Posidoniimonas polymericola: one gene and its partner. The protein of the gene in region 1 binds, or shares a complex with, the protein of each later gene. Links are inferred from orthologs where the notes say so. Each region holds a gene or a part of one and is shown in the gene's direction. Other genes may lie near its edges. The genes, in order: Pla123a_RS02495 and trxA.

The links.
Region 2: the proteins of Pla123a_RS02495 (region 1) and trxA are in contact, whole or in part, in an NMR structure (PDB 2IPA), measured with the Bacillus subtilis proteins. The link is inferred for Posidoniimonas polymericola from one-to-one orthologs.

The regions. Positions count from the first base shown.
Region 1 is NZ_SJPO01000001.1:610,593-626,091, forward strand. The notes cover bases 1-2,692. They hold Pla123a_RS02495 (arsenate reductase ArsC), read left to right. Parts: upstream 1-981; coding sequence 982-1,404; downstream 1,405-2,692. Other genes in these bases: Pla123a_RS02490 (Lpg1974 family pore-forming outer membrane protein), read left to right, coding at 1-888; rpsU (30S ribosomal protein S21), read right to left, coding at 1,577-1,771; Pla123a_RS24435 (hypothetical protein), read left to right, coding at 2,152-2,325; Pla123a_RS02505 (ABC1 kinase family protein), read right to left, coding at 2,291-2,692. Outside these bases: more of Pla123a_RS02505, read right to left, coding at 2,693-3,961; Pla123a_RS02510 (DUF3592 domain-containing protein), read left to right, coding at 4,589-5,089; Pla123a_RS02515 (hypothetical protein), read right to left, coding at 5,461-5,811; Pla123a_RS02520 (hypothetical protein), read left to right, coding at 6,274-6,465; Pla123a_RS02525 (hypothetical protein), read left to right, coding at 6,759-7,718; Pla123a_RS02530 (DUF2238 domain-containing protein), read left to right, coding at 7,878-8,513; Pla123a_RS02535 (G8 domain-containing protein), read right to left, coding at 8,527-10,701; Pla123a_RS02540 (hypothetical protein), read right to left, coding at 10,734-11,138; Pla123a_RS02545 (DUF1559 family PulG-like putative transporter), read right to left, coding at 11,131-12,135; Pla123a_RS02550 (nuclear transport factor 2 family protein), read right to left, coding at 12,370-12,840; Pla123a_RS02555 (carboxymuconolactone decarboxylase family protein), read right to left, coding at 12,905-13,495; Pla123a_RS02560 (sigma-54-dependent Fis family transcriptional regulator), read left to right, coding at 13,739-15,319; Pla123a_RS02565 (PEP-CTERM sorting domain-containing protein), read left to right, coding at 15,498-15,499. UniProt on the Bacillus subtilis protein: Catalyzes the reduction of arsenate [As(V)] to arsenite [As(III)]. In vitro, can dephosphorylate para-nitrophenyl phosphate (pNPP).
Region 2 is NZ_SJPO01000005.1:341,136-356,896, reverse strand. Bases 7,490-10,443 are described here. They hold trxA (thioredoxin), read left to right. Parts: upstream 7,490-8,781; coding sequence 8,782-9,105; downstream 9,106-10,443. Other genes in these bases: Pla123a_RS12365 (hypothetical protein), read left to right, coding at 9,313-10,443; Pla123a_RS12375 (thioredoxin family protein), read right to left, coding at 7,864-8,442; Pla123a_RS12380 (tetratricopeptide repeat protein), read left to right, coding at 7,490-7,608. In the rest of the region: Pla123a_RS12410 (circularly permuted type 2 ATP-grasp protein), read left to right, coding at 1-1,840; Pla123a_RS12405 (transglutaminase family protein), read left to right, coding at 1,856-2,725; Pla123a_RS12400 (TRAP transporter substrate-binding protein), read left to right, coding at 2,907-3,929; Pla123a_RS12395 (TRAP transporter small permease), read left to right, coding at 3,960-4,487; Pla123a_RS12390 (TRAP transporter large permease), read left to right, coding at 4,494-5,786; Pla123a_RS12385 (hypothetical protein), read left to right, coding at 6,091-6,882; more of Pla123a_RS12380, read left to right, coding at 6,994-7,489; more of Pla123a_RS12365, read left to right, coding at 10,444-10,815; Pla123a_RS24640 (hypothetical protein), read right to left, coding at 10,980-11,867; Pla123a_RS12350 (M28 family peptidase), read right to left, coding at 12,090-13,394; Pla123a_RS12345 (tRNA modification GTPase), read right to left, coding at 13,552-14,934; Pla123a_RS12340 (SHD1 domain-containing protein), read right to left, coding at 15,228-15,761. UniProt on the Bacillus subtilis protein: Participates in various redox reactions through the reversible oxidation of its active center dithiol to a disulfide and catalyzes dithiol-disulfide exchange reactions.

The DNA.
Region 1 (15,499 bases):
CACCAGTTCGAGTCGAGTTTCGACCCCTCGTTCCGGGTCTACGCGGGAATTCGTATCCCCGAGTGTGGCCAAGAATTCCGCTTCACCTACACCAACTTCAGCAGCGACGGCAACTTCAACAGCATTGCCCAGTCGGGCGCCGCGGGCGTCGGGCCGGTTGACATCGCCGCCCCGTTCGAGGTAATCCCGGCAGGCACCGGCGACACGCTATTCGGCTCGTCCTCGGTCAAACTCAACAACTTCGACCTGGCCTGCATGAAGACCATTCCGTTGGGGTGTGCCCTCGGTTCGGGCTGCGGCGACTGCTGCGACCCCTGCGGTTGCGACCCCTGCGGTTGCGACCCCTGCGGCTGCTGGTGCCCCGCGTGGGACATCACCTGGAGCGGCGCCGTGCGTTTCGCGGACATCAGCTCCGAGCTGAACTACGGCAACAACATCGTCAGCACGACGGTCCCGGTCGCCAACCGCTCCGCCACTAGCCGGGTCGACTTCACCGGCGTTGGCCTGCGTGGCGGCTTCCTGGGTCGTCGCTACTTCGGCAAGACCGGCATGACGAGCGTCTTCCTAAAAGGCGACATCTCGCTGCTCGTGGGCGACCTCGACTACTCGGCCATTGGCACCGACGGCACCGGCGCCAACCAGTTTACACCGAGCTACTTTAGCGGCACTCAGGTGATCCCGGTCACCGAGCTCGAGGCCGGCGGCACCGTCGCGCTGACCAGCAACCTGAGCGTCAGCGGCGGCTACCTGTTCTCGGCCTGGCACGACCTGGGGCACCGTGCGGAGTACAACTTCGCCACGACCACCGGTGGCCAGACCGTCAGCCTGGACGACGCCAACATCCTGGCGTTCGACGGCTGGTTCCTCCGTGCTGAGGGAACCTTCTAGGCTGCGAAGGCACGCTTGAAACCTAAGGCAGGGCCGGTTCGAATGAGCCGGCCCTGCTTTTTTCTTGCGCAACTTACAACCCACTACACGCCGATGAACCTCCTCTTCCTCTGCACCGGGAACTCCTGCCGCAGCCAAATGGCCGAGGGCTGGGCCCGGGCCCTCAAGTCCGACGCGCTCAACGCCTACTCGGCCGGCATCGAGAAGCACGGACTCAACCCGTACGCGGTCCGCGCCATGCAGGAGGCGGGCGTCGACATCCGCGGGCACGAGTCCCAGACCGTGGCCGACCTGGGCCCGATGGAGTTTGATGTGGTGGTGACCGTCTGCGGGCACGCCGACGAGAACTGCCCCGTGTTCCCCGGCAACGCCCGGGTGGTCCACCACCCGTTCGACGACCCGCCGCGGCTGGCGGCCGACCTGGAAGACGACGAGGCCAAGATGAAGGTCTACCGCCGGGTGCGGGACGAGATCCGCCAGTTCGTCGAAGGCCTGCCCGGCTCGCTCGAGGGCTGAGCAACGCCCGAGCAACAAGACCATCCGCGCAAGAAGAAAGCCCCCTTCAACGCCAGTTGCTAGCGGCGGGGGCTCTGGTCGCCTCGGCGGCGCGTCTGACCGTTGTGCTCACGTGTCCGGCGGACACTGGGGCGCCAGTCGGCGTCGCGCTCGACGGTGTTACTTGACAGTGTTACTTGTTGAGCAGCCGCTCGCGGCGGGCCCGACGCTGGGCACGCAGGCGGGCGCGACGCTTGGTCTCGGACGGCTTCTCGTAGAACTCGCGGACACGCATCTCTTTCTTGATGCCGCTACGCTCCACCAGTTTACGGAAGCGGCGGACCGCCTCTTGGGCTGTTTCTCGTTCGCGAAGGGTCAGCTTAACCACGTCGTTGATTCATCCTAACTAGGGCGTTCCGGGGTGATCCCCCCACACGGCAGGCTGCCGGGCTGTGGGGAATTCGTAAGGATAGCCAATTTACCGTGCCTGCGCCAAGGCGTCTCGCCGGACTGGGCGCCGCACTCGCCGCTCGCAGCCTGCCTGGCCGGCACACCTTGCCGAGCCGCTCCGACCGGCTTTTCAGGACCGACCGGCACAACGCGCAACTGTTGGCGCCACAAAGGGTTCCAGGCCACCGACCGCCCCGGATCCGGTGCACCCGCAGGCCCTGGCGGGTCGATCTTTCTGGCGTTGAGGGCGCCCAACGGGTGAGCGGCCTCCGATCGCGATCCCCCTCCGAAAAGGCCGGCGTCCGCCGTCCCCTCCGCATGTCTGGTTCCCCGCAGGCCAATCCGCACGCTCAGCGGCTGGCCGATCTCGACCAGCGGCACGACGACCTGATCGACGAGATCGAGGCCCTCAACACCCGCATCGAGGCCGCCCTGGCCGAGCTGCTCCCCTCCGCGGCTACTTCCGACGCTCCAGCCGCCCCGACTTGCTGATCGCCCGCAGCAGCCGCATCCCGAGCATCGCGCTCAGCACCACGCCCGCCAGCCCCGGCGCCGAGGTCCCCTCCAGCGGCCAGATCCGGATCGGCAGCACGCCGTGGCTCACCATCAGCGACGAGCCGAGGAACAACGCGCTGGTCATCATCCCCAGCACCAGCCGGTTGACCGACGGCTCCAGCCCGCGGTGGTCGAGGTGCACGTCGAACTTGCCCGACTGCACCTGCTCTAGCAGGCTGCCGAGCCGCCGCGGCAGGGTCTCTGCGAGCCGCTCGGTCTCGAAGAACAGCCGCCGCAGCCGCCGCGCCTGACGCACCGGCGAGAACCTCCGCATCAGCGCCCGCCGCTGCAGCGGGGCGAGGATCTCGATCAGCGAGAAGTCGGGCGCCAGCTTGCGTGAGGTCCCCTCGAGCATGATCATCAGCTTCAGCAGCATCGCCAGCGACGCCGGCAGCACGATCTGGTGGCGGCGGATGATGCCGATCAGCTCGTGCAGCGCGCCGCTCAGGTCGAGCCCGCTGATCGGCTGGCTGCCGTAGTGGTCGACAAAGTCCGCGACGTCCATCCCCAGGGCGGCCTCGTCCAGGTCCGGCGGCGTCGCGCCGACCTTGGTCACCACCGAGGTCAGCATCTGCGAGTCGTTGTTCACGACCGCCGAGATCATGTCCTCCAGGTCCTCACGCATCCGGTCGCCCAGCCGGCCGACCATGCCGAAGTCGATCAGCCCGACCCGGTCGCCCGGCAGCACGATCAAATTGCCCGGGTGGGGGTCGGCGTGGTAGACGCCGTGCTCGAAGACCATCGTCAGGAACGCCTGCGCCCCGCGCCGCGCGACCAGCTCGAGGTCGGCGCCGTTGGTGCGGAGCTCCGGGTCGCTCACCTTGCGTCCCTCGAGCCACTCGGCGGTCAGCACCCGCGACGAGCAGAGCTCGGGGATCGCCGCCGGCACGCAGACCGAGTCCGACTTGCAGAAGTACTCGCCGAACTGCTCCAGCCGCCGCCGCTCGTGCGAGAAGTCCAGCTCCCGCAGCAGCGTCCGCTGGAACTCGGTCGCGACCGCGGTCGGCCGGTAGTTTTTCAGCTCCGGCAGCCGCTCCGCCAGCGACGCCAGCCCGATCAGGATGTCGGTGTCGACCGCCGCCTGGGCCTGGATGTGCTCGTGCCGCACCTTGACCGCCACCAGCCGCCCGTCGGTCAGCCGGGCGCGGTGCACCTGGCCGATCGAGGCCGACGCTACCGGCGTCATCTCGAACTCGGCGAAGCACTCCTCGAGCGTGCCACACAGGTCGGCCTCGATGGTGGCTCGGATCCAGTCCCCCTTGTCCTCCGGCGCGCTGCTCTGCAGCAGCACCAGCTCGTCGGCGAGTGCCGCCCCGACCAGGTCGGGCCGGGTGCTCAGCACCTGACCGAGCTTGATGAACGCGGGGCCGAGCTCCTCCATCGCCCGGCGGATGCGGGCCTCGTGGCTGATCCGCGAGATGGCCGCCCCTTCGGAGTCCTTCAGCAGACCGGTCGCGATCGGCAGCTCGAACCGGCTCAGCCAGCCGGCCAGCTGGTACTTGCTCAGCACCGACACGATCTCGCGCCAGCGGTTGGCGTTGCGGTAGAGCTGCGGGATGGTCGAGATCTTCATCCGTGCCGAACGGGGCCAGGCTGAACAGGGCAGGGGGGAACAACGGGGCTGCGACTCTATGGTACCTCTACGGTAGGCCCCGGGCGACTCGCCACCGCGGCTCGCCCACGGTTGGCCCAGGAGCGATCGGGTTCTAGTGGTGGTAACGGTTGTAGCCGGAAAGTTGGTGCGTCTACAAAGCGTCGCGGCTCCGCCGCGCGTCTGCCGCAGTCGCCGGGGTTTTGTCCCACACATTCGCCGAGCGGATCGCCGGCGCCCCCACCCGCAACGCGTTTCGCACTGCTATACCAGCGTACAATGCTGCACACCCCCCACCGCCGCCACCGGTGTATTGTCCGAATAAACGCGCGGAGGGGACAAAACCCCCACCCACGCCGACCCCTCGGCGGCTTGGCCCGTCACAACGACTTCTCTTACCACCGGCGCAGCACCGCACGCCGCGGAGAAGCAACTTCTCGCGTCAGCGCGACACGGCGAACACTCTTATTGGACCGCACGTCGTGGCGCTTTGCAGTAACAAACCGGCAGGGAATTGGGATTCGTCGGATTCCTGCTGGCAAGTTCAGAGCCGGGCCGATGACCTACACTTGAGTTGCGTCTTGCCGACCCAAGATCGAGGTTCCCGCGATGCCCCGCCAATATCGGTTGCCGCTGCTCTTCCTCTCGCTTGCCTTCACCGGCGGGGTGACGGTCGCGATTGGGCTGGTGCTCGGCGGCAAAATGAGCCGGCTGGAGGCCGACGGGGTCACGACGACCGCCCGGGTGACCCGCCTCCGAGAAGTCTCGTCTGGCAGCGGCAACAGCCGCACAACCAACTACCGCGTCTGGCTAGACGCCGAGCACAACGGCCAGGACTACGCCCTCGAGGACGATGTGGCCGAGGACATCTACCGCCCATTGGCCGAGGGGGGCTCCGTCAGTGTGGTCTTCGTGCCGGACGGGAGCGGCCTGTGCCTGATCGGCGCACAGGCCGACGTCGCCCGCGTCGCGCAGACGGCCGAGTGGGTTCGGTACGGCGGCGCCGCGGTCGCGGCAATCGGCGCCACACTGCTCGCGGCGGTGTGGTTTGCCCCGCGACTGCCGTCGAACGATGGCAGTCTCTCGGGGCAGGCGTATGGCCGAGCCTAGCAGGCCTGCCGAGTTCTTGACGCTTCAGTCGATCTTCTCTCTGTTGCCTCTGCGCCCTCCTGTTCACAGGAAGGGAAGGAAACCGGAGGACGCAGCGGCGGCAAAGGGCGAGAGGTGGGGGTGAACGGCTCTGCCTGAGGCGACTTATCTTGCTTGGCCGGCAGCGATCCGTGACCATGTTGTCTGCTGCAACCGGTATGGCATTTGTGGCCACAGATCGAGCATGCTGAAGCTCTGCTCTCTGCGGTTCTCGCTCCAGTGCGCCAGTTGTTTCACGGCGACGACTTCTGCCAGCGCATACGAGAAAACCGCAGGGCAGCGGGCTGCCCTGCGGTTGCGCTAGATCATCGGTCGCACCGCTCTGGTGCGGCTCAGTCGTGATGGTATCCGTACGCGTGGCGGATGTACGGGCGGTCGGCGTCGTAGTCACCGTCGTAATCGCGACGCAGCTTGGTGTCGAGGTCGTCGTTCCACTTTGGGTGATCCGACCGGTACTTCTGCTGAGACGTGTAGCCGAACCGGAATGCTTGTTCACGGTTCTCAAAGGCGTCGTCCGAGCCGATCGCCTGTTTGATGGTATCGTCGACATCTTGGTCCATATCGCGCGCGTTGTCAGAACCAAAATCTGCCTTGGTCTGTTCCCAGTCGTTTGCGAACGCCGCCTTCACGCGTTCCCACGCGCTGTCATTGTCGGCAGTGTTGCTCGTTGCTTTGGTCGCCATTGCGGCACCTCCATTGGAATGAGAAAAGCATCGCTCGTAGTGCCCCAAGTAAGATGCACATCGTGTGCCGCTGACTAAACAGCGCCAGTTCATGGCGAATTGGAGCCTTTTGACGGGCTTCGTTAGCTTGAGTGGATGGGCTGCTCGGCGACCCTGGCGATGAAATGGCCACGCTGGCAGCGGCGGAACCATCACCAGCAGTGGTGCAGGCGCCCGCGGCACGGCCGCGGCGTTCGCCGATCCCTAACGGACCCACGCGCCGCCATTGCCCCAAGGGTGGCCGACGGCAGGCCCGGCCACGCGGTGTTGGCGTTCACGACGTGGGGCATTCGCCCCGCAACCGTCGGCGTGGCGCCCGCCGCCCTGGGCGAACACCGAAGCCATCGCGATTTCCTAGATCTTGTCCTCGCGCGAAGCCTTCACAGCGCAGCTCAGCTGCTGTATCGGTCCGAGAGTCTGCCCTTGCCCGGCAGCAGTTGTTCGCTGGACTACCGCGTTTCGATAGAAGTCCACTGCGACGGGCAGACGTTCGGATTCGAGGACGACGTGGCCGAGGACGTGGCCCGCGTCGCCCAGGCCGCCGAGTGGGCCAGGTGCGGCGGCGCAGCGGTTTCTGCGATCGGTCTCGCGAGTCAGCCGTACGGCCATGCCTAGCAGGCCTGCCGAGTTCTCGCTGCAGTAGTGGCGACTCTCTCTGCTCCCTCCTGTTAGTCAAAACGGGTAGGAACAGAGGGCGCAGAGGAAGCAGAGGGCGGGCAGCGAGCCGCGAGGATTCAGACCTTCTTCCAAGTCGGACGCGACAGCGCGCCTAGCGGCTTCGCACAGCACAGCGGGCCTCCACTCGCTAGACTGATAGGCACGCATATTCATCCTGTTCGGTGATAGGATGCGTTGGCCGCCAGGACTGCCCTTGCCGATGCAGCCCGCGTTGACTGATGGGAGATCGAGTGGAGTCACGATCCTATCCGCGGCTTCTCCGCTTCTCGCTGCGAACCGTCCTCGTCGGCATGACAGTGCTGGCTGTCACGATCGGGCTCTACGCCCGCAGCGTCCGACAGCAGCGTTCGGCGGTTGAAGCGTTGCAAGCCATCGGGGCTACGGTTCAGTACGAAAAGCGGTTGTCGGGACTCTGGGCGCCGGAGTGGCTTACCAGCAGGTTGGGGGTCGACTGCTTCGTCGCCGTTACTGGCGTGCGTCTGTCGGGTCGGCGGGAGGAGCGCCGGTTGATGCCGATCGGCGAGCCGAACCTGTCGCTGGCGGTCGCTGCGATGGAGCGTCTGCCTCGAGTGCGGCGGATCTACTTCGCCGATACCCGCGTTACCGACGAGCAACTCGCAGTCCTGGGCCTACTCTCGGGGCAGATCGAGTCCCTCTACTTCCACGAACGAGGGAACCGCGGCTTCACTGGCGCGGGGTGCCGGCATCTGGCGGCCTGGCCGCGACTGAGGCAATTAACGCTGGACAGCGAAACGCTGGATCCTGAGTCGCTCCATCACCTGACAAATATCCCGGCGCTGGAGTATCTGGCGATCGCAGGCACGCTGAGTCGCGAAGACTTCGAGACCCTGTCGCGTGTGCCCAACCTAACCGGCCTGTCCCTTAGCGGGTGTGCGTTCGATGGCCGCTGGCTGGAGGAATTCAGTCGCAGCAAGCACCTCGAGGCGATAACGCTCCACAACATCTTTCGGAGATTCAAATACCTCGGGCCGTACACGGCAGCGCACGAACCCGACTTGCCTGCTCATCGGGATTCGATCGAATTCAAGTTCAGACCAGGTGGTTTTCCTAATATACCTATCAGCCCTTTCCCAGTACTCCCGCCGCCAGACGCCCTGGACCGTGCTTTCGAAGAGTGGATGGAAGAGCACCTGCCAGGCGTGAAGTTCGGAGTGATTTACAGCAGCTAACGCTTCGCACGCCGTGGCGGCGCAGATTACTCTTGCTCAGGTCGGAATCACCACTACGGGGCATCCTGGATGGTGTCTCCTCACAGCACAACGGGCCCCCATTCGCTAGACTGACAGGCGTGCAAGCGAGTCCCTTCCGTCTTTGCCACTCTTCGAACCATGCCGCTTTTCCACCGCCCATTAAAACCTTCCGAGTACGCCGTGGGCGTGTTCACCGCAGCGTACCTGGGGGCGTCACTGGTTCGATTAATCTGCTCGCCGAACGCGGAGTTCGCGTTCTACCTGACCGTGACCCTGCTGCTGCTCGGGGCGGTGGTGGCGCTGCACCGGAAGATCGACCTGCACATTGGCGCGCTGTGGGGGCTCGCCGTGTGGGGGCTGCTGCACATGGCGGGCGGGCTGGTCTACCTCCCGGTGGACTGGCCGATCGGCGGCGAGACCCACGTCCTCTACAACCTGTGGCTGATCGAGGACCGGCTGAAGTACGACCAGGTGGTGCACGCCTTCGGCTTTGGGCTGGTGACCTGGATCGCGTGGCAGGGGCTGACCTACGCGTTCGCCCAGCACGGCGTCCGCCCGCGGCCAACGCTCGGGCTGATGACCCTGTGCGTCTGCGTCGGCATGGGCGCAGGTGCGCTGAACGAAGTAGTCGAGTTCGCCGCCTTCCAGACCCTGCCCGAGACCAACGTCGGCGAGTACGAGAACACCGGCTGGGACCTGGTGTCGAACCTCGTCGGTTCGCTGATTGCGGCGACCGTGATCTACCTGCGCCGTCAGCCGGAAGTTGGCAAATAGTTCGAGGGCTGCCTCACTCGTGATGATGCCCGTGCGTGGTCGTCACGTGGTGGTGCGACGGGTGGGCGGCGGGCGGGGCGTCGCCGCCGACATGCACCACGTGCGGGGCGAGATCGGCCAGGCCGTTGACGTCCTCGGCGGCGGCGACCACCTCGAACCGATCTTCTGAAGGCGTGGGCAGGGTGATCTCCCACTCGGCGTAGCTGCCGCGGACCGAGCGGGCCGGTCGGCCGTTGACCAGCACCTGCTTGATGTCGCTGGCGTCGGCTGTGGCGCCGGCCACGCGGACCAGGGCGCCGTCGCGGAGGGCGTGGGTCACCAGCGTGACCGGCGGCTCTTCGTCGCTGAAGCTCGACACGCCGCCGAAGCGGCGGCGCGATCCGCTTTCGTCCTCCGATTCGGGCGGCATGCCCATGCTGAGCGGGTTGTGGATGTCGTTGACGCGCATCTTGGCGGTGGTGATGCGGCGGTAGCCAGAGCGGTCCATGATCGAGCGCCAGATCGCCACGTCCGAGTCGAACACGTCGAGCCCGTCGACAAACACGCCGGTGGTCCCCAGGTGCACGGCCCAGTTGGCTTCCCAGCAGCGGAAGTCGCGGACCCAGAACGGCTTGCCGGGCGCTGGCATCGCCTGGGCGGCCTCGTCGGCGAGGGTGAGGTTCTGGTTGTAGATGTCGAGTCCGCCCCCCTCGGGCCGGGTGACGCCGCGGAGGTTCAGGCAGAAGAACTGCATCGTGTGGGCCTCGTTGTCCTGAAAGCGGACGAACGGCATGGTGCGGGTGTCCTGCATCGCCACCTCCCCGTCCGGCTGGCGGATCGGCCGCACCGGGTCGTAGCCGTCGGCCGCCTTGCAGTCGAACCGGTAGCCGTACTCAGCGCACTCCGCGGCGACGTTCCGGGTGAACACGTTCTGGCAGTTGGCGAACCAGAAGCCGGCGCCGCGATTGGGGTCGAACGGGATCACCTGCTCCGGCAGTGGCCGGCCGGGACCGACCGTGCAGGCGAGGTTGTGGTCGAGGACGTTGTTGGTCTCCGTGCCGTCCTCGAGGAAGAAGCCGTGCCCGATCGACTTGTAGCCGACGCAGTCGCGGACCACGAGGCCGTCGGTCCCGTGGATGGTGAGGAAGCGGTTGTGGCTGTCCCAGATCGACGCGCCGATGACCGAGCTGCCGCGCATCGTGTCGCCGCACAGGTGGTAGTGCAGGCTGTAGCGGCCGAGCGCGCCCTGCTTGCCGAGGTGGCGGAACTCGGCGTAGCTGATCGAGCCCCGCGAGTGCACGTGGATCATGGTGTGCCCCCGCGCGACGTCGGGCTCGGCCGACTCCACCACGACATTGCGGCTGAGGTTGGCGACCTCCGCGCGGAAGGCGCCCTCAGCGTAGTGATCGTGCGTCAGCGGCCGGTCGAGCGTAATCGGGTAGCCGCCGGTGAAGTCGCGGCCGCCGATCTTGGTGATCGTGCGGACCTCGGTCTGGGCCCCGTCGAAAAAGGCGTCGTCGAGGAAGGCGCCGCTGCGGCCCCGCCGATTTCGCTGCCGGGTGGTGCTGGTGACGATCACCCGGTCGCCCACGCGCCAGTCGGCGACCGGCTGGTCGACCGCGACGCGGTTGTCGCCCGTCTCGGCGCCGCGCTGCAGCTTGACCCAGGTCTTGGCGAGCGGCGCGCCGTGCAGCTCCATGCGGCCGCCGCAGTTCAAGAGCGCGGGGCACGACTCGCGGTCCATCCCTGCGACATAATGTAGGCGGATCGTGGCGGTGTGATCGACCGGCAGCGGGCTGCCCGGCTCGCCGATCAGCAGCGTCGCCTGGTGCCCGCCGGGGTGGACGTGCTCGGGGGTCTCATGGCAGTCGAAGCCCTGCTCAGAGGGCTCCTCGCTGGCCGTGAGCTGCACCAAGCCCGCCTCGAGCCGCGTGTCGCGGTCGCGGGCGAACTCCAGCGTGCCGACAATCTGCACCAGCCGCAGCACCTCGCTCGACGCGACGTCGTACCGCACGTGGTGCTCGCGGCCAATCACTACCCGGTCGCCCGTCTGAGGGACGCGGCCCGCGTCCCAGGTGGCGGGGTCAGACCACGGGCCCGACTGCGCGGTGCGGAGCAACGGCGGTTCAGGGGCTGCGGCGAGTGTCTGGTGGGTCGCGACGAATTGGCAGCACAGCACGAGTGCCAGGCAGCGGGCGGTCGATTGCAAGTTATCTGACTCCGGTTAAGACGCCACGCGTTCTAGCGGCGCGAGAGGTTGATGGGTTCCATCGTGGCCGGCTCATCGCCGCTCGGCAGCGCGAAGGTCGTCACGGGTTGAATGGGGTCGCGGTAGCGTCCGCCGAAGCGGTCGGGGCCCTCGACCACCGAACCGTCGTCGAGCAAGACCGACGGCCAGAACGCGGTGACAGCGAACGGGCCGTCGCTGCTGACGCGGATTTTGAAGGCGCCGTCGGGATCGGTGCGGGCGGTGGCGGACGCCGTCGGCGGCGCGCCGGCAGCAACTGCCTCCGTCAGCACGACGTACACCCCCTCGGCCGCGCGGCCGTCGACCCGCACACTGCCGTGCACCTCGCGGGCGGCGGGGTGCTGGTCGCAGCCGACGCTCAGCAGTGCGAGGCACGCCAGCCATCGGACGCTAGTCATCGATTACCTCGGCGCTGTCGCGGCTCACCAGGAACATCAGCACCCGGGCGGACGTGTCCTCGGCCAGCAGCCGGACGCTGCCGTCCCCCATGCCGGCGTGCGCGCCGCCGGGGTGGAAGCCGAAGACGCCCTGCGAGTTGTTGCAGTTGATCGCACAGTCCGTGCCGGCCGGGATGTTGCGGAGGGTGGTGGGGTAGGTCTCGGCCGTGTAGGAAGGGTAGGTCTGCACCATGAAGGCGCACCAGCCGAGCCAGGTGCCCCACGCGCCCGGCTGGTCGAGCGTGACATCGTCAGACGGCATCGGCATGCCAACGCCGCGGACGAAGTGCTGGTCGTAGCCGGCGTGCTCGACCACCATCGTGGTGTTCGACAGGCCGTCGGTCACCTTCGACATCTTCGGCTCGTCCCCCTTAAAGATCGGCGACGGCCGGTCGGCCCCTGGGTTCACCAGCTCGTACGCCGACGAGTTGATGCCGTGGTTGACCCAGTAGTCGAGGGCCCAGCCGGTGAGGATGCCGGCCGCGCCCGGGTCGCTGGTCGTGCCGGTCGTGGTGAGGAAGTCGCCGTAGCTCGAGCCGGTGGAGCTCGAGAGCCGCATCTTGATCGGGTCGGTGATCGGGTTTGACGGGCAACGCACGAGTCCGACCTCGAGATTCGCCAGAGGCTGGTGCGACGGGTCGGCGAAGCCGCCCGGCGCGGTGCGGTCGAACAGGTCCGCGACGTTGCCCTCCTCGATGAACGGCAGCAGCCCGACCATGTGACCGAACTTGGGGTCCTTCGACAGCCGCGCCGGCGGGAACATCCGGTAGGTGTCGTGGTAGTTGTGCATGGCGAGCGCCATCTGCTTCAAATTGTTCTGGCACGACGATCGCCGGGCCGCCTCGCGGGCCGACTGCACCGCCGGCAGCAGCAGGCTGATCAAGACGCCGATGATCGCGATCACGACCAACAGTTCGACCAACGTGAAAGCGCGAACGTGGGGATACTTCAAACGCATGGGGCAACGGGAGGGAGGTGCTGGCGGGAGGGCAGGGCGCCGGTCTGGCGGGGACCGGCGCCCGCGACTGCTGCTCTCCTCTAGCCAATGGCGCGCCAAACTCGCGCTAAGCGTTAGGAAACGACGCTCGCACCCTCCCGCGAGCGGTGCTGCCGCACGGTAGCGACGAAACACAACAAGACGTTCTCCGCTAGCGTGTCGATCGGTGCGGCGCGGGCGTCGTATCGACCGACACTACGCGACGCACAGCACCAGACTAGTGTCAGCAGGGCGGGGCTCGCCGAGCGGCCAGTGGAACTTGCGGTCGGTCTCGGCGATCAAGACGTCGTTGATCGAGGCCTCGCGGCGCCGCATCAGGCCCTCGTTGTCGAACTCCCACAGCTCGTTGCCGTAGGCGCGGCGCCACTGGCCTGACGCGTCACGGTGCTCGTACTGGAAGCGGACGGCGATGCGGTTGTCGGTGAACGACCACAGGTCCTTCATCAGGCGGTAGTCGAGCTCGCTGGCCCACTTGCGCGTCAGGAAGCCGCGGATCGCGTCGCGGCCCTGCAGGAACTCGCCGCGGTTGCGCCACGTCGAGTCCTCGCTGTACGCGAGGGCCACCCGCGCCGGGTCGCGTGAGTTCCACGCGTCCTCGGCGGCGCGGACCTTCTGCCGGGCGGTCGACTCGGTGAACGGCGGGCGGAGGGAGGTCGGGGGCGTCATCGGTTCATCTCCATTCGAAAAGGGGCCGGGCGCCGCGCCTCGCGGCGCCCGGCCATGGCAGGGGTTACACGCTGCAGCCGCAGGCGGTCGTGCACGCGGCGGCCTCGCCGACCTCTTCGAGCGGCGCCGCGACGGGGAAGTCGACCTCGGTCTGGGCCAGGTTGTTGAAGTAGTTGGTCAGCGTGTTGAGCGCCACGGCGGCGACTACCTCGGCGACGGCCGCGTCGTCGAAGCCGGCGGCGCGGAACTGGTTGAGGTCGTCGTCGCTGACGCGGCCGCGGGTCGCCACGACCGCGGCGGCCAGCTTGGCGACCGCGTCGGCCGTCGGCTCGCCGCCCGAGGCGCGCCGGGCGGCGGTAATGGCGTGGGCGTCCATGCCGGTCGACTTGCCGATGGCCGTGTGGGCGGCCAGGCAGTACTCGCAGCCATTGGCCTCGGCCACGGCCAGCGCGATGACCTCCCGCTCGTGCGCCGTCAGCATGGCGTCGGCGCCAAGCGCGGCCGACAGGTCGAGGTAGCCCCGCAACGCAGCGGACGAGTTCGCCAGGCCCCGCAGCAGGTTGGGCACGCGGCCCAGCTTCGACTGCACGGCCTGCAGCAGGGCGGCTTGAGTGGCGTTGGCTTGGTCAGAGGCAACTAGGGGAAGACGCGACATGATAGAGCTCCTGGTAGGGCAGGGAGTGGGTTCTGGGCGACAGCTCGCCGTCATAGCAGTGCCCTTAGGCATGATTGGCGCCAAACGTCGGGATTTCTCGTAAGTTATTTTTGGGTAGAGCTTTAGGTGTTTTCTTGCCGGGTTGCTAGAGCAGCGACATTTCGATATCAAGCGAGAAGTCGTGGTTGGGCAGCGAGATTACGCTATGCTTCAGCCATGCCGCCGCTCTCCGATCACACCCCGATGTTCAGCCATCCCAAGCAGCTGCTGCTCGACTTGGCGCAGCAGCGGGAACTGCCGGCATTGCTCGATCTGCTGGTGAGCCGGATCGCCGAGTCCGAGGGCGTCGCGCTCGCGCGGCTGTGGCTGGTGCGGCCGGGCGCCGGCTGCGAGACCTGCCCCATGCGCAGCGAGTGCCCCGACCAGTCGCAGTGCCTGCACCTGGTGGCGAGCCGCGGCCGCTCGGTGGTGGAACCAGAGAATAACCTCTCGCGACTCGACGGCCGGTTCCGCCGCTTCCCGATCGGCGTCCGCAAGGTGGGCCGCATCGCGCTGACCGGCGAAGCGATCGAGGCGCCCGATCTCGACACACTGCCCGAATGGGTCGTCGACCCGGAGTGGGCACAGTCCGAGCAGATCGTCGGCTTCACGGGCCAGCCGCTCACGCACCACGGCATGGTGCTCGGCGTGCTCGGCGTGTTCAGCCGTGTGCGGATCGGCGACGAGTGCTTCGACTGGCTGCGGATGATTGCGGACCACGCCGCGGCGGCGATTGCGCACTCTTACGCGTGGGAAGAGGTGCAGCGGCTGCGGCAGCGTTTGGAGGACGAGAACGAGCACCTGCAGCACGAGATCGCCGCCGAGCAGGGCTTCGGCGAGATGCTCGGCCGCAGCCCCGCGTTGCGCAACGTCACGCAGCAGATCGAGCTGGTCGCGCCGACCGACTCGACCGTGCTGATCTTGGGGGAGAGCGGCGCCGGCAAGGAGGTGGTCGCGCGTGAGCTGCACCGCCGCAGCCGCCGCGCGGACCGGCCGCTGATCAAGGTGAACTGCGCGGCGATCCCGCGTGAGCTGTTCGAGAGCGAGTTCTTCGGCCACATCAAGGGCGCATTCACTGGCGCGCTGCGCGACCGGGTAGGCCGGTTCGAGCTGGCCGACGGCGGCACGCTGTTCCTCGACGAGGTCGGCGAGGTGCCGCTCGACCTGCAGAGCAAGCTGCTGCGGGTGCTGCAGGAGGGCGAGATCGAGCGGATCGGCGAGGAACGGACCCGCCGCGTCGACGTCCGGGTGATCGCCGCCACTAACCGCGACCTCCGTGAGGAGGCCCGCCAGCGCCGCTTCCGCGAGGACCTGTACTACCGGCTGAGCGTGTTCCCGGTCGAGCTGCCGCCGCTCCGCGACCGCCGGGAGGACGTCCCGCTGTTGGCCGAGCACTTCCTCGAGCAGGCCTCACGCCGGCTGGCGGTCGCCAGGCCGCGGCTCACCAAGGGGGTCGCGCGGCAGCTCCAGCAGTACGACTGGCCCGGCAACGTCCGTGAGCTGCAGCACGTGGTCGAGCGGGCAGTAATCCTGTCGCGCGGCGGCCCGCTCCGCGTCCAACTCGACGACGCGCCCGCCGCTGCCGCGCCGCCCACGAACGCCGCCGACGCCACCGAACTGCTCACCGAAGCCCAGGTCCGCGACTTCGAACGCGCCAACCTCCGCCGCGTGCTCGACGCCGCCGGCGGCAAGGTCTACGGTTCCGGCGGAGCGGCCGAGCTGCTCGGCATGAAACCGTCGACGCTGATTTCGAGGCTCAAAGCCATGGGCGTCGAGCGGCGGTAACTTGTCTCGAATGAGTCGCTGGGCCCGCATTATTGACTGCGGAGAACCGTTGGCGTAGGCTGTCGGTTGACTTGCCGGAAGGTCACCCCGCCTAAATTGCAGCGTCTGCAGCAGGGATCTCGGTCGAGATTGTTGCGCTCGTCGCGTCTTCTAAAGAGCAGAGATAGGACCGCAGATCAT
Region 2 (15,761 bases), on another replicon or contig:
CGCGATCCTCAGCCAGGGCCCCGGCCAGCAGAACTATTTTGAGGACGCGTACCTCGCCAGGTACCTGGGCTACGTGCTGGTCGAGGGCGAAGACCTCACCGTGCGGAAACGCCGCCTGTGGCTCAAGACGCTCGAGGGGCTGGTGCCCATCGACGTGCTGATCCGCCGCCCGAACAGCGATCAGTGTGACCCGCTGGAGCTGGGCGGCGAATCGCCGGCCGGCGTGGCGGGGCTGATCCAGGCCTCGCGCGAAGGGTCGCTGGCGGTCGCCAACCCGCTCGGCAGCGGGCTGGTCGAGTCGCCCGTGTTCATGGCCTTCCTGCCGCGGCTCTGCCAGGCGCTGCTGGGCGAGAAGCTCAAGCTGCCGGGGGTCGCGACCTGGTGGTGCGGCGAGCCGGAGTCGCTCGAGTACGTCACGCAGAACGTCGACCGCCTGCTGCTCAAGCGGGCGTTCCGGCAGCGGGGCGAAGAGAGCATGCTGACGGTCGAGCTCCGCGACATGCCCCGCGAGCAGCTGATCGAAAAACTACGCGCCGACCCGCGCGGCTACATCGCCCAGGAAAGGGTTCAGCGTTCCTCGGCGCCCTGCTGGCGTAACGGGCGGCTGCAGACCTGCCGTGTGGCGTTGCGGGCTTTCGCCACCGCGACCCCCGACGGCGGCTTCCAGGTGATGGAGGGCGCCCTCGCCCGGACGACGTCGAGCGCCGAGCCGCTCGAGACCTCCATCCTTTCCGGCGAGGGGAGCAAGGACGTTTGGATCACCAGCGATCAGCCGGTCGAGCCGATCTCGCTGCTCTCTCACGAGGACGAGCCAGTGGCGTTGGTGCGTCTCGGCGCCGAGCTGCCCAGCCGTGTCGCGGACAACAGCTACTGGCTGGGCCGGAACCTCGAACGGGCCGACGCCAAAGCGCGCCTGGTCCGCACGGTCGCCAACCGGCTGACCGGCGAGGACGACCCGACGCAGCTTGTCGAGCTGCCCTACCTGCTGCGGGCGCTGGCCGACGAGGGCCTGATCGAGCCGGGCTACGCCGTCGCCGAGATGCGCGAGCTGCTGCCGCACGTCGACCGGTCGCTGCCGTCGCAGGTGCTCAACTCGCAGCAGCCGAGCTCGCTGACGGCGTCGGTCGATCGGGTGTTCTACTCGGCGACCAAGGTACGCGACCGCCTGTCGCGGGACGCGTGGCGGCTCTTGCTGCGCGTGAGCCAGGCGTTCAACGCGCCCGACGCAGCCCCGCAGGACCTGACCGACCTGATCAACGCGACCGACGAGCTGATCGCCGACCTGGCCGCCGTCGGCGGCCTGGTGGTCGAGAGCATGACCCGCACGCAGTTCTACCGGTTCCTGGACATCGGCCGGCGGCTCGAGCGGGCGGCCCAGCTGGTCGAGCTGCTGACCGCCTGCCTGATCGAGACCCAGCCCTCCGTCCGGCCGATGCTCGAGGCGCTCCTCGAGACCTCCGACAGCATCATGACCTACCGTTCGCGGTACCGCTCGAACATGCGTTTCGTGGCGACCCTCGACCTGCTGCTGACCGACCCGTCGAACCCGCGGAGCGTGGCGTTCCAGCTCAACACGCTCGAGCGGCACATCGGCAAGCTGCCCCGCAGCGACGACGAGGCGCAGGGCGCCGCGGCCGAGCAGCGGCTGGTGATGTCGATGAGCCACGCCATCCGCATGGCCGACGTCGAGGCGCTTGCCGAGGCCCACGAGATGGGCAACCAGAAGCCGCTGGCCGAGCTGCTGGCCCAGATCAGCCGCGACCTGCCGAGCCTGTCCAACGCGATCTCACTCAAGTACTTGGTCCACGCCGGCACGCCGCGGCAGCTCTCACCGCTCTAGCCGACTACGCCCGCCATGCGCTACCGCATCACGCACACCACCAAGTACGCCTACAGCGAGCCGGTGGCGGTGTGCCACAACCTGGTGCACCTGTCGCCCCGCGAAACCCGCGGCCAGACCCGGCAGAGCTACCGCCTGATCATCCTGCCCGACCCGTCAGACGTGCTGCAGCGGACCGATGTCTTTGGCAACCCGACCGAGTACTTTTCGATCCTCGAAGCGCACCGCGGGTTGTCCCTCTCGGCGACCAGCGAGATCGAGATCGACGAGCGGGACGAGCCGGGACCCGGGACGCCGTGGGAGCAGGTGCGTGACGCGCTCCCGGCGGCCGAGCCCGACGCGCCGATGCGGCCCTACCAGTTCGCGTTCCCCTCGTCCAAGGCGCCGCTCGTCCGCCGGCTGGGGCAGTACGCGGAGAAGTCGTTCACGCCGGGGCGGCCGATCGTCGACGCCCTGCGGGACCTCAACCTCCGCATCAACAAGGACTTCGAGTACAACCCCCAGGCCACCACGGTCAGCACCCCGGTCACCGAGGCGTTCGACCAGCGGGCGGGCGTCTGCCAGGACTTCGCCCACGTGGCAATCTCCTGCCTGAGGTCGATCGGCCTCGCCGCGCGGTACGTCAGCGGCTACCTGCGGACGATACCGCCGCCGGGCAAGCCACGGCTGGTTGGGGCCGACGCCTCGCACGCGTGGCTCGCGTTGTACTGCGGCGCCGACGGCTGGGTCGACGCCGACCCCACCAACGCGGTGCTCCCCGGCCGCGACCACATCACCATCGCCCACGGCCGCGATTACGCCGACGTCTGCCCAATCCAGGGCGTCTATGTCGGCGGCGGCGGGCACACGATGGAGGTCACGGTCGACGTGGCCCCGATGAAGTAGCCCACGCACTTGTCCACTTGCGTTGCGCTAGATGGCGCGCGCTCTGCAACCACGAACGCCCGCGGCGGATCTTTCGCCGTCGCGGGTCGATTACCCATACACCTGCGGGTGGGTTTGCCTTAAGGTAGAGGGGCTGCCGCCGCGGCCGCGGCGCTCTTCTTGGACAATCCGATTCCGACCTATGTTTGGCAAAGCCACATCGTTCTTTATCGTTGGCCTGTGCTGTGGCGTTCTGAGCGCGACGCTGGCGTTTGCGTTGGTGCTCCGCTCGGCCGACGATGCCCATGAACCAGGGGGTTCGCCAACGCGGGTGCTGAAGCTGGCCCACAGCCTGGACGAGAAGCACCCGGTGCACCAGGCGCTGCTGCAAATGGCCGAGACGCTCGACCAGAAGTCGCGCGGCCGGCTCAGCCTCGAGATCTTCGCCAACAGCCAGCTCGGCAGCGAGGCCGAGTGCGTCGAGCAGCTGCAGCAGGGCGCGCTCGACCTGACCAAAACCTCCGCCGGGCCGCTGGAGAACTTTATCCCCGAGATCGCGGTGCTGGGCGTGCCCTATGTGTTCCGCAGCGAGGACCACTGCTGGAAGGTGCTCGAGGGCCCGATCGGCGACGAGCTGCTCGCCGCCGGCGAGCGGGTCGGCTTCAAGGGCCTGTGCTACTTCGACGCCGGCGCCCGCAGCTTCTACACCGTCAACCGCGCGATCCTCTCGCCCGACGACCTGGTCGGCCTCAAGATCCGCGTGCAGCAGAGCAAGACCGCCATGGCCATGGTCGAGGCGCTCGGCGGGTCGCCGACCCCGATCGACTGGGGCGAGCTCTACTCCGCCCTGCAGACCAACCAGGTCGACGGCGCCGAGAACAACCTGCCGAGCTTCTACTCCAACCGGCACTTCGAGGTCTGCCGCCACTTCACCCGCAACGAGCACACCCGCGTGCCCGACGTGCTGCTGGTGAGCGAGCAGACCTGGCAGGCGTTGTCGCCCGACGAGCAGCGGTGGCTGCAGGAGGCCGCCTACGAGTCGGCCGACCGGCAGCGGCAGCTCTGGTCGGACGAAACCAAGCGAGTCCTGCAGGCCCTCGAGGCCGAGGGCGTCGCAGTCCACGTGCCCGACCTGGCGCCGTTCATCGAGAAGGTCCAGGACCTGCACCACAGCTACGACGGCACGCAGGTGGGCGGGCTGATGCAGCGGATCGCGGAGGAATAGGGCAGCTTGGACCATCAGGAGCAATCTTCTGTGAGACGCTTTGGCGTGGCGCTGCTCGAGGGGCTGGTGTCGCTCATCATGGGCGCGCTGGTGCTGGTCGTGCTGTGGGGCGTGGCGTCGCGGTTCGTGCTCGACTCGCCGAGCCGCTGGACCCAAGACGTCTCCGAGGCGTTGATCGTCTGGCTGACGTTCCTGGCCGCCGCGGCTGGCTTCCGCCGCTGGGAGCACCTGGGCCTCGACTGGCTGGCCGAAAAGCTCTCGCCCGACGCCCGGCGGCTGCTGGAGGTCCTCGTCGCGCTGATCTGCGCGGTGTTCGCGGCCGCGGCCCTGATCTGGGGCGGCTACGTGCTAGTTGCGAAGACCCTCGAGTCGGGCCAGATGATGACCACGGTGCCGCTCCGCAAGGGCTGGGTCTACCTGGCCGCTCCGGTCGGCGGGGTGTTGATCTGCCTGTTCTCGCTGCACCGCGCGTGGCGGATCGCGGGCGGGGCCGAGGTCGTCGGCGGCGGGCCGGGGGATGCCCCTTCGGTCCCCACCGAATTGGAGCAGCAGGCCTGACGCCGTATGGACGTGCAGATCATCATCATCGTGGTCGCGTTCTTCGCGATGCTGCTGATGAACGTCCCCGTGGCGATCGCGATCGGCGGCGCGGCGTTCATGGCGATCTTGTCGCTGGGCGATGTCTCGACCGGGTACATCGTGGCCCAGAAGATGAGCGCCGGCATCGCCAAGTTCTCGCTGCTGGCGATCCCGTTCTTCGTGCTCGCCGGCCAGCTGATGGGCGAGGGGGGCATGGCGCGGCGACTCATCGACTTCGCCAGCGTGCTGGTCGGCCACCTGCAGGGCGGACTGGCGTACGTCTGCACGCTCACCTGCATGCTGTTCGGCGCCATCTCCGGCTCGGCCACCGCCGCGGTGTCGAGCGTCGGCGGGATGATGCTCCCTGAAATGCAACGCAACGGCTACGACCGCGACACCAGCGTCGCGCTCACCACCACCGCCGCCACCACCGGGCTGATGATCCCGCCCAGCAACGTGATGATCGTGTTCGCGGTGGTCGCCGGCGACGTTTCGGTCGCTTCGCTCTTCCTGGCCGGCATCGGGCCGGGCATCCTGACCGGCCTGCTGCTGATGCTGGCCTGCTGGATCACCGGCTTTCGGGGCGACGAGCACGAGGGTGTGCGGGCCTCGCTCGACGACATCATCCGCGCCGCCTGGGCCGCCTTCCCCAGCCTGCTGCTGATCGTGATCGTGATGGGCGGCATCTTGGGGGGCGTGTTCTCCCCCACCGAGGCGGCCGCCATCGCCGTACTGTACGCCTTCCTCTTGACCTTCGTCATCTACCGCGAGGCGCCGCTGTCGGCCCTGCCGCAGATGCTGCTCAAGGCCGGCATCACCACCTCGGTGATCTTCCTCTTGATCGGCGCCAGCCAGGCGATGAGCTGGGTGCTGGTCTACCAGAACATCCCGCAGACCATCAGCGCCACGATGCTCTCGCTGTCGGACAACCCGCTGGTGATCCTGCTGATCATCAACCTGGTGCTGCTGGTCGTCGGCGCGTTCATGGACATGACGCCGGCGGTGCTGATCTTCACGCCGATCTTCCTGCCGGTCGTCACGGAGCTCGGCATGGACCCGGTGCACTTCGGCATCATGATCATCGTGAACCTGTGCATCGGCCTCTGCACGCCACCGGTGGGGACCTGCCTGTTCATCGGCTGCGGGGTCGGCCAGACCACCATCGCCAAGGTCGCGCGGCCGATGATCCCGTTCTTCATCGCGATGGTCGTGGCGCTGCTGATCATCACCTACGTGCCGCAGCTGTCGCTCTGGCTGCCGGAAGTGCTGGGGCCGTAGGCGACGGGTTCAGGGGAGGTAAGGGAAGTGTCGCGCCCCGCCGCGATCTTGGAAAGGATGCTCGCCGCGCCGGTCGACGCAAATGACCTCCCCGACGGCTGGTTCAGGCGCGGAGAACTTGACTCAACATTCGGTCCAGCAACTTGAGTGGATTGGTTAACCCAACGCCGTTTGCCGCCTGCGGGTCGCACCGGTAGACTGGCGCCATCGCGAGGCCCTCTGCGGGGATGTTGACGGGTAGTGTATTTATGTATACATGTCCGCGAACTCCCTGTCAACCCGCATACTGAAGACCTTCTTCAGTATGCAGTTCTTACTGAAGAAGTTTCTGTCTAATAACAAGTTCTGCAGCAACATCAACATGTGGTATGTCGAATCCTACGAACTCCGAGATGTGACCTTCGATTACACATCTTCGTCGCTGGGAATGTTTGCGACCAAGGCACTTCATTCAAACGGCGTCTGCCTCGTCAACAATATCGACCGTGCTGGCGTCGATGAAGACCCATCCCAAGTGCTGGTTTGCGACTGCTGTGGATTTCCGGGGTGTGAATCCGGCGGGTATATCTCAATTCGACGCGTTGGAAATTACGTAGTCTGGATTCCGGCGTTTACCAAGATGCTTGAAGGTGCGTGGAAATCGAGCCAATACACGCCGCCGGGGTATCTCACCGAGACCAAGTACGGAATTCCCGTATTTGAATGGGCGACCTTTGATTCACTTCGCAAAACTCTTGACACATTGCCGACAATCGAATCCATTCCTTCGCTGATGGCATGCGAGGCAGTTCGTGTCCTTCAATGGTGTGCGCCATTTTCAATGCTTGGCAAATTTCCTGACCCACCACAATTACGCGCTGATGCGATTTTGGCCGTTACCGATGGCGACCTCGCGCGTGAATGTGATGTAGTACAACGCCATCTAAATGAAAACGCAAATTCGACATTCGAATTGGAACCAGTTTCAACAATCGCACCGATTGAATTTCATCTTGACGTGCCAAAATACACCTCTTGGTCGCCACTAGTGCGTTACAATGATGGGCGGTTGGCGTTTAACTTGGACACCATCGGCGCGTACGCCAATCAACCGTGAATGCTGCAGAACAAAGCCGTGAACCGGAGCACTCATTCACGCGGCATTTGAAATCAAGGTCTTCCGTTCGTGCCCGGTTACGACTGCCGTTCTGCCGCTGAATTTACAACGATGCGATTCATCGACGCTCTTACTCAGCACCCTGAAATTCCGATCTTTGGCCGGGTCGAAGGACTCGAACCCGACACGGACGACATTCGCGATTGGGAATTCGACCCAATCGATGCGGCAGTCCTCCGTGAATCCGAGATCAGTGACTTTTTCGTCGTGAAGGCGAAACATGTACTTCCAGGCGGCACAATCCAAGATTGCTACTTGGACCTCTGCCTTCCTGAACGCATCAGCGATTACGCATACTTTCTGCGCGACGGTGAGATTGAATTTCGATACCACCACGAATGTGATGGCGATGTGGTCTGCGGTGTCCCAATTGACTGCTTCGGGGTCTACGAACTCTTTTACTCACGAATTGCCCCTGATGTCGGTATCAACATTCTCCGAAACGGACTTAACTTGTCGCCCCATAGGCAATACATCGCGGAAGACCTTGGCTATATCCTTCGCGACGAGCGAAGATTCGCCGAAGCTGCAGAAGCGTTTCAGATTGCTGCCGACGGCCAGCCTTCTTCGTACTTCATATACGGTGAACTGGCTGGATGCTATGATGAACTTGGCGATACCGAGCGTGCCGCCAAATACCAGTCACTTTTCGCATCACACGAATAAGACGGGCAGAACCATGGGATGCAACGGAGCGGCGGTGGTGCGGTTTTTGGTGAGATCAATGTCAACTCCCGCCGCCCGCTGATCCCTACCGTTATCCGCAGCGGTTGCTCTTAGACGCGGACACCTCGCGCAGCTCCGTCAGATCTCTAGCAGCCGAGGCTGGACGAACCGCGGCACATATCGACCCTCACTGAGAGATTGCGGCAACGCCTCGAGGTTGCTATCTCGAGCTGTTCGCAGAGCCTCAACTACCCGCTAACCGAAGTACTCCGGCTCGCCGCCCGGCTTCCATTTGATGTTGCAGCCGATGCTGGGGGTTTGGTCCTCGGAGGGGGTCTTGCCGGCCAGCACCTGGTCGGCGGCGGCGCGGAGGTCCTCGCCGGTCACGGGGATGTCGCTGCCCGGGCGGCTGGCGTCGAACTGGCCGCGGTAGACCAGCTTCTTGTCCGCGTCGAACACGAAGAAGTCCGGCGTGCAGGCCGCCTTGTACGCGATGGCGGTGTCCTGCGTCGCGTCGTACAGGTACGGGAAGCTGTAGCCGCGGGACTTGGCCTCCTCGACCATCTTTTCGGGCGAGTCGTCCGGGTAGTTCTCGACGTCGTTCGCGCTGATGCCGACCACCGCCAGGCCCTTGGCCTGGTACTCGTCGGCAAACTTCTTCAGCTCGTCGGCGATGTGGATCACAAAGGGGCAGTGGTTGCACATGAAAACCACCAGCAGGCCCTTGGAGCCGTCAAAACTGTCCAGGGAGACCGTTTTGCCGTCGACGTTCGGGAGCGAGAAATCAGGGGCGGGCGTGCCGAGCGGCAGCATTGTGCTGGGGGTTTTAACCATGGGTGGGGCTCCGGATCTAGCGGGACGGCGAACGAACCTCGCGGGGCCGCCTGGGTCCTGCCCTGGGCGGGCGGCGGGACCTGCCTGCAGCGGGCGGCCTAGGTCCTGCAGTATAGGAGCCACGGCCCCGCCGCCAACCGGCCGGGGGGGCCGCCCGTAGCGTTGACAGCGGCCCCGCAGCTCCTACAATCGTTTGCACGCAAACAACTTACGGCCGATGGCCCCGCCGGGGTCGAACCCGCTGTCACCCGACGCCGTAGTGAGTCACTAGCAGATTTGTGTCATTAGAAACCAGCGGTCCGGCGCCAGGCGGACCGGTTACCAGTTCAGGAGACTACCGTGGGCGTTCAAGAAGTCAACGACGATAACTTTGAGGCAGAAGTACTGAAGGCCGGCGAGCCGGTGCTGGTCGACTTCTGGGCGCCGTGGTGCGGCCCGTGCCGTCAGATCGCCCCGCTCGTGGAAGAGCTGGCCGGCGAGAACAGCGGCGGCGCCAAGGTCGTGAAGCTCAACGTCGACGACGCCCCCGGCGCCGCGCAGAGCTACGGCGTCAGCAGCATCCCGACCCTGATGGTCTTCAAGGGCGGCGAGGTGGTCGACCGCTTCGTCGGCGTCCAGCCGAAGAACCGCCTGCAGGACGCGATCGACTCGGCCAAGGCTTAATCTACGCCGGCCGGCCAATAATGCCACCAACGACCAGGAGCCCCGCTGCTTGCTAGCAGCGGGGCTCTTTTTTTTGCGCGGTCACGCGGCAATTCGCTCAAGCCGTGACGCCGGCTGGCCGAAACGGAAGATAGGCAAATCTTACCGTTTGTACGGGTCGCACGGGCACGACGCCCCGTGGCGGCCAGCAGAAGGGAATCGCGTTCGATGCCAGACAAGTCCGCCAAGGCCTCCGAGTCGCGGGTAGACCCGCCCCACGCCATCCACCGCGCGACCGCCAAGACCGCCGCGAAGGCGGCCGTCGGCGGCGAAGTGGCAGAGGCCCCCGCCGCGCTCGAGCTCGAATCGTCGATGCCGATCGACAAGCACGCCGCCGAGCTGGCCCAGCGGCTGCAGCAGCAGCAGGACGCGCTGCAGCGCCGCGCCGCCGAGCTCGACGCCCGCGAGCTCGACCTGCAGGCCAAGGTCGAGTCGGCCAAGCTGTGGTTCGAGGAGCAGAACCAGCTCGTCGAGGAGCGGCCGGGCGGCGAACGAGACCCCAGCGCCGACGCGGCCGCCGCGGAGCGGGCGAAGCGGGAACTCGAAGAGCTGAGGGCCGCTATCGCCAAACGCGAACAAGAGCTCGACGCCCGGCAGGCCGAGCTGTACCAAGAGATCGAATCGTTCACCAACGACCGCGGCAAACACGGCGACCGCATCGCCGAGCTAGACCGCCGCCAGCAGGCCATCCAGCGCCGCGAGGAAGAATTCAAAGCACGCCAGCAGGAGCTCAACGGCCAGCTCAAGAGCAGGTCCACGGTCGAGGCCGAACTCGAGCGGCAGCGGGTCGAGCTGGAGTCGCAGCAGCAGGAGCTGCAGAACCAGATCGCCGGCTTCGCCGAACGCGAGGCCCAGCTGGCCGCCCGTCAGGCAGAAATCCAGCTCGCCATCAAACGCTACGAGGCGCTCGGCATCACCGAACGCCGCATCGCCCAGGCCGAGAGCCAGAGCAACGAGTCGCACGCCCGGGCGATCCACCTCGACGAGGCCGAGGCGATGCTCGCCGAGGAGAAGCGCTCGCTGCAGCGGGAACGCTCGCAGCTCAACGCCGACCGCCAGGCGATGCAGCAGCAGCACCTGATGGAACGTCGCAAGATCGAGGAGGAGCGGGTCACCATGAAACAGGAGATCGCCCACGACAAGGAGCTGCTGTCGCGGCGGGCCGAGCGGATCGACGACCGCGAGGCGGCCCTCGAACGGCTGCAGGTCGAGCTCCAGGGGACGCAGCGCGAGGTGCTCGAGATGCGCCTCGCCACCGAGGAGACCTGGGCCCAACTCACCGGCGCCCTGGCGCCCGCCAGCCTGACGCGTTCGATCGCGCAGGTGCGGGCCCGGCTCAGCGACCACTACGAGCAGACCCTCCGTGAGATGGAGGAGCGCCGGGTGGAGCTGGAGGGCGTCTCCAAGCAGTTGGGCGACGAGCAGTCGCGGCTCGAGGAGCACGGCCGCCAGCTCCTGGAGTGGTCACGCCGTCGGGACGAGGAGATCGAGAAGCAGGCCGCGCGGCTGATCGCACGCGAGCGGGAGCTCGACCGCCAGCAGGGTCAGTACGAGTCCCTCGAGGTGAGGTGGAACCACGAGCGGTCGGAGCTGCGGGCCCGCATCCGCGACCTGCTGTCGAACATGCGTCACGGGCCCTCGGGGGAGGGGCCGCTCGCCAAGGCGGCGTAATTGCAGCCATGGTCAGAAGGGCCATCCCGCAGTAGCCCATCGCGCCAGCCATGGGACCGATCGTGGCATCCCAAACAAAGAAGCCCTGAGGGAGCATCGCGCTCCCTCAGGGCTTTTGCTGCTTGTTTGGGCCGTTTGCCCCACGGCTGGCGCCGTGGGCTGTACTAGGCCTGCTCGGCTTCGGTCGCTTCGACCTCGACGTCGGCCTCTTCGGCCTCGACCTCAGCTTCCTCGGTCTCGGCCTCCTCCACCTCAACGGTGTCCTCGCTGGCCGAGTAGCTGCCGGCGAGCGAGTGCTCGCTGCTGCCGCTGGCCTTGCGGGCCTCGGCCCGGCGTTGGGCCTCCTGCGAGTAGGCCATCGCCGTGGAGATCTGCTGGCGGGTGAAGTACGGCTCGCGGATGGAGCTGCGGACCGTGCCGGTCAGCTTCTGGGACAGCTCGCCCCAGGAGAGGTCGTTGTTCAAGTTCCAGACCGACGCCTGCACGGCGCCGTGGTTCAGCTTGCCGGAGCCGAAGGCGGTCAGCAGCTCGATCACCTCGGGGCGGTCGACCACTTCCTCGACGCGACGCAGCTCGTAGGCCTTCGAAGAAGTCGGGTCGCGTTTGCCGTGCTCCAGGCAGACCACGGGGACTTCCAGCTTGGCGGTCTTTTCGGCCGGGACGCTGAACGCACCACCGCCGCCGCCCAGGCCGCCGCCGCCGCCGCCGCCGCCTACCGACTGGCTGCCGCCGCCACCGCCGCCGCCGCCCAGGCCACCAGCGCCACCACCACCGCCGCCAAACTGAGCCAGCACCGGCACGCCGGCAAACGCCTCAGGCATCTTCAACGCCAGCGGCTGCTTGGTCTTGTTGGTGATGATCACCTTGGCTTCGCGGTCGCTCTTGGCGATGAACTTCACATCGACGTCGCCGCTGTCCATCGCGTCGAACAGGTCGATTGCGGAGGGGGCTGCGACTGAGGTTTCGGTCGCGACCGACTCGGCTGCCCAGCAGCTGCTGTGGGTCAGCAGGCCAGCGACGCAGAACGCAGCAACAAACAGGCGGGAAACCATTTCAGGACTCCAGAGTGACGCAAACGCCGCGGACGCGACGTGGGAGGACAGCAGTTCCGGCGAGCGGACCGAGGGGGACGCCCCCCTCGCCTCTGTCCAGCATAATCAGCCACTCTGGCAAAACCAAGCAATCCAGGGGGAAAATGCCGCCCCGGCTCACCGCTAAGCCGCGGGGCGGCCCTGGTTTGCGTCATTCGCGGCGGCTGGGCCCGCCGGGGCGGTTCAGCCGGCCGGCGAGATCCCACTGATCACCGTGTGCTCGACGCGGCCCCGCCGCTCGATCTGCAGGGCGATCTCCTCGGCGTCTTCGGCAAGCCGCTCGTTGAGCAGCTCCTGGAAATGCCGCGAATTGGCGAACGGCTGCCCGTCGATATGGAGGATCCGGTCGTGCACTTGCAAGCCGGCCTCGGACGCCGGGGTGCCCTCGGCTACCCGCGTCAGGAAAACCGCGCCGGGCTCGCCGTCGTCCTCCCGCCAAGAGATCCCCACCCGCGGCGCCGGCGCGCCCTCGGGCAGCGGCGGCAGCGGCCGCTGCCGCCGGGCCTGCAGCGACTTGCCCTCGTTCATCCCCTGCCAGCGGAACTTCGGCAGCTCGTCGGCGTCGGCGGCGGTCAGCGCCAGGTCGAACAGGTACCGCGATGTCAGCCGCACGCCGTCGGTGTTGATCAGGCTAACGTCGTCGCTCGGGCGGTGGTAGTCGTCGTGCAGGCCGGTGTGCAGCATCAGCGTGGGGACCCGCCGCTGCAGGAAGTTCCAGTGGTCACTGTTGTTCTCCAGCTCCCAGGTGAAGTCGAGCCACACGCCATCGTCCGCCGCGACGCTCGCCAGCCGCCGCAGGCCCGCGCCGCTGCGGGTGCAGCTCACCTCGAGCCGGCCCTCCCGCATCCGCCCGACCATGTCGATATTGATCGACAGCGGCACCGACTCCAGCGGCACGGTGGGGCGGTTGCACCAGTGCTGGCTCCCCAATAGGCCAAGCTCCTCGGCGTCCCAGAACGCGATGATCAGCGACCGCTTCGGCTCGATCTCGTGCAGCGCCACCGCCTGGGCAAACTCCAGCACGGCCGACACGCCGCTGGCGTTGTCGTCGGCGCCGTTGTGGATGTAGCCGATCGGCCCAAAGCTGGTGCGGCGGTCGCCGTAGCCAACATGGTCGTAGTGGGCGCCGATGACGATGTGCTCGTGCTTGAGTTGGTCGTCCGAGCCGGGCCAGACCGCCAGCACGTTGCGGCGGCCGCCGCTGAACGGCTGGTAGTAATCGTCCTCGGTCCCGCCCCCCTGCCAGCCCATCTCCTGCAGCTGCTTGACCAGGTAGGCGGCGGCCGCCCGGCCACCGCGGGAGCCGCCGCGGCGGCCCTCCAGGGCGTCGGAAGCCAGGACCTCGAGGTGCGCCAGCGCGTCCTCCGCGCGGATCGAGGCCAACGCCGCCATCTTGGCGTGCTCCTCGGCGTGCGCCGCCGGGGGCGAGACAAACACGGCGGGCAATGCGACCAGGGTCGCCAGCAGGGTCCGGGGGGTGAGGGGCACCGGATCGTCCTCGGGGTCGTGGCCAGGACGACGCACGCGGGGGCCGCGTGGTCGCCATCTGCGGGAGTATCGGCCCGTCGGCCGCCGCTACCTCCGCTAGGATCGGTTTTACTTGCCGCCCGGCCGCTTCGGGGGCCCTACAACCGGCACACCCGGACTACTTCCCGATGCAGAACCGGCTGAAGATGCGGTCGAGCACTTCGTCGTTGTCGGCGTCGCCTAGCACACGGCCCAGGCCCGCCAGGGCGGTCCGCAGCTCGAGGGCCACGAGGTCGTCGGCCCCGGCCGAAACGAGCTCTGCCGCCCGGCCTAGTGCGTGCTCGGTCTCACGCAGCGCCTCGCGGCAGCGGTTGGCGGTCGAGGCCACCATCTCGCCGCCGGCTAGCTCGGTAACGGCCGCGGTAATTTGGTTCAGCAACGCGTCCAGCCCGTCGCCGCGGCTCGCGCTGACGGCCAGCACGCCCGCTGGGGGGGCGGCGTCGGTCAGGTCAGACTTGGTTTGCAGCTCGATGGTTTCTTGACCGGCGACAGCGGCCCGGGCAGGGGAGGGCGATGCCGCATCAGCCGGCCGGCAGCGGAGCACCACCAACGCGTGCTCGACCGATCGGGCACGCTCGCATTGGGCGGCGGAGTCGAGGGAGGTTTCGTCTACCGCTGCGGTCTCGCCGGCGGTGTCGGTCAGCTCGAAGCGGACCCCGCCAACGGACAACACGCGGCTCACGCGGTCGCGGGTCGAGCCGGCTTGCTCGGACACGAGCGCCGGCACGGCCGACTGGTCGACGCCCGCCAACTGGTCGAGCGCGTTGAGCAGCGTGCTCTTGCCGGCGTTCGGCGGGCCGGCGATGACGACCGTCGGCAGCTCGCCGGCGGCGTCGCGGTCACTGGCCTGGCGGGCCGCGGCGGCGACGTGCTGCTGGGCCTCGCCCAAGCGGCGGAGCGTCTCCTCCGGCTCGATGAACACGACGTCCTCCTCGTCGACAAAGTCGAGGCCCGCCTCGATGTCGGCTAGCAGCGACAACAGGTCCTCCCGCACGGCCCCCAGCGGCCCGGCCAGCCCGCCCGCCAGCTGCCGCAGCGCGGTCGCCAGGTCGGCGTCGCCCCGGGCATCGATCACGCCGAGCACGGCCTCGGCCTGGGTGAGGTCGATCCGCCCGCTGAGCACCGCCCGCAGCGTGAACTCGCCCGGCTGCGCGAGTCGCGCCCCGCCCTCGGTCAGCGACCGCAGCGCCGCTTCCAAGAGCGGCGGCGACCCCGGCAGGTGCAGCTCAACCGACGGCTGCCGCACGTAGCTGCGTTGGTCGGGCCAGACGTAGAGGTCCGCGGCTGCCGTGCGGTCGACGCCGGCCAGCTCCAGCCGCAGCCGCCCGCCCTCGATCAGCACCGGCCGCCGCGCGGCTGTCAGCCTGCCCGCCGAGTCCTCATCCAGCCGCCCCGCCACAACACGGACCGCATCCGGCCCCGCCACCCGGATCACCCCCCGCGCAGCCGCCCCCCGGGCGCTGGCGATCGCGGCGATGGTGTCGGTTTCATCGGGAAGCATGGCAGGCGGTCTCTGTTCTCTTCGCTGCCTTCTGTTCTATACCGACCGGCGAGGGAACAGAAGGCAACGAAGAGAGCGAAGGGCCCTGCGGGTGGCACGCCCCTGCAAGGGCGTGGCGGCGCCGGTGGTGGCTTTCCATGCCCAATCGATGCGCTAGCGGTGAATGAGCCGCTGACGGCGAGACTGTGAGGTCGGAACCCGGCCGTTCCTCGGTTGGCGTCGCTGTATGGGCGGCGTAGTGTCCCATTCGCCAGTCGCCCGCGTCGAGCGTCCCGTCGTGCTCGCCGCCGAGGCTACTCGAAGACCGAGTAGTCGTCCAGTTGGCCGTTGACAGAACTTCTCGTGTAGCCGTACGCACCGTTCTTTGTCGCCGTGCCCGGCCGGGCGATCGAGGACGGGACCGAGAAAGAGTTGATCCATTTGAGATAAGGTTTCGCACGGCGCCGGACCGACTCTTCTACGGTTTCGCCGTCCCGTAGGACCGATCGCCCCGTAAGCGCCGTGCCCATTGTGTTGGTGTAGAGCGTCTCGCCGTTGTGCACGATGCTGATCTTCATATTGTACAAGACGACATCGAAGTCGAGGATCTGTTCGTCGGAGCTGCTCATCCGCTGCCGCATGTCGTACTGGGCGTCGTCGAGGATATAGATGGAGGCCTGATCCCTCCGGCTCCTCTCAACGATGACATGCAGCGTTCGCTGCGGCTGGGGCTCGCAAGCGACAATGATGACGGTATCGGCTCGCTCCCGGAGCTCGAGGCCGGCGGCGCGGATCGACTGCTCCATCGCGCTACGGACGTCGTCGCCGCCTTCGACCTCTGGCGGGAT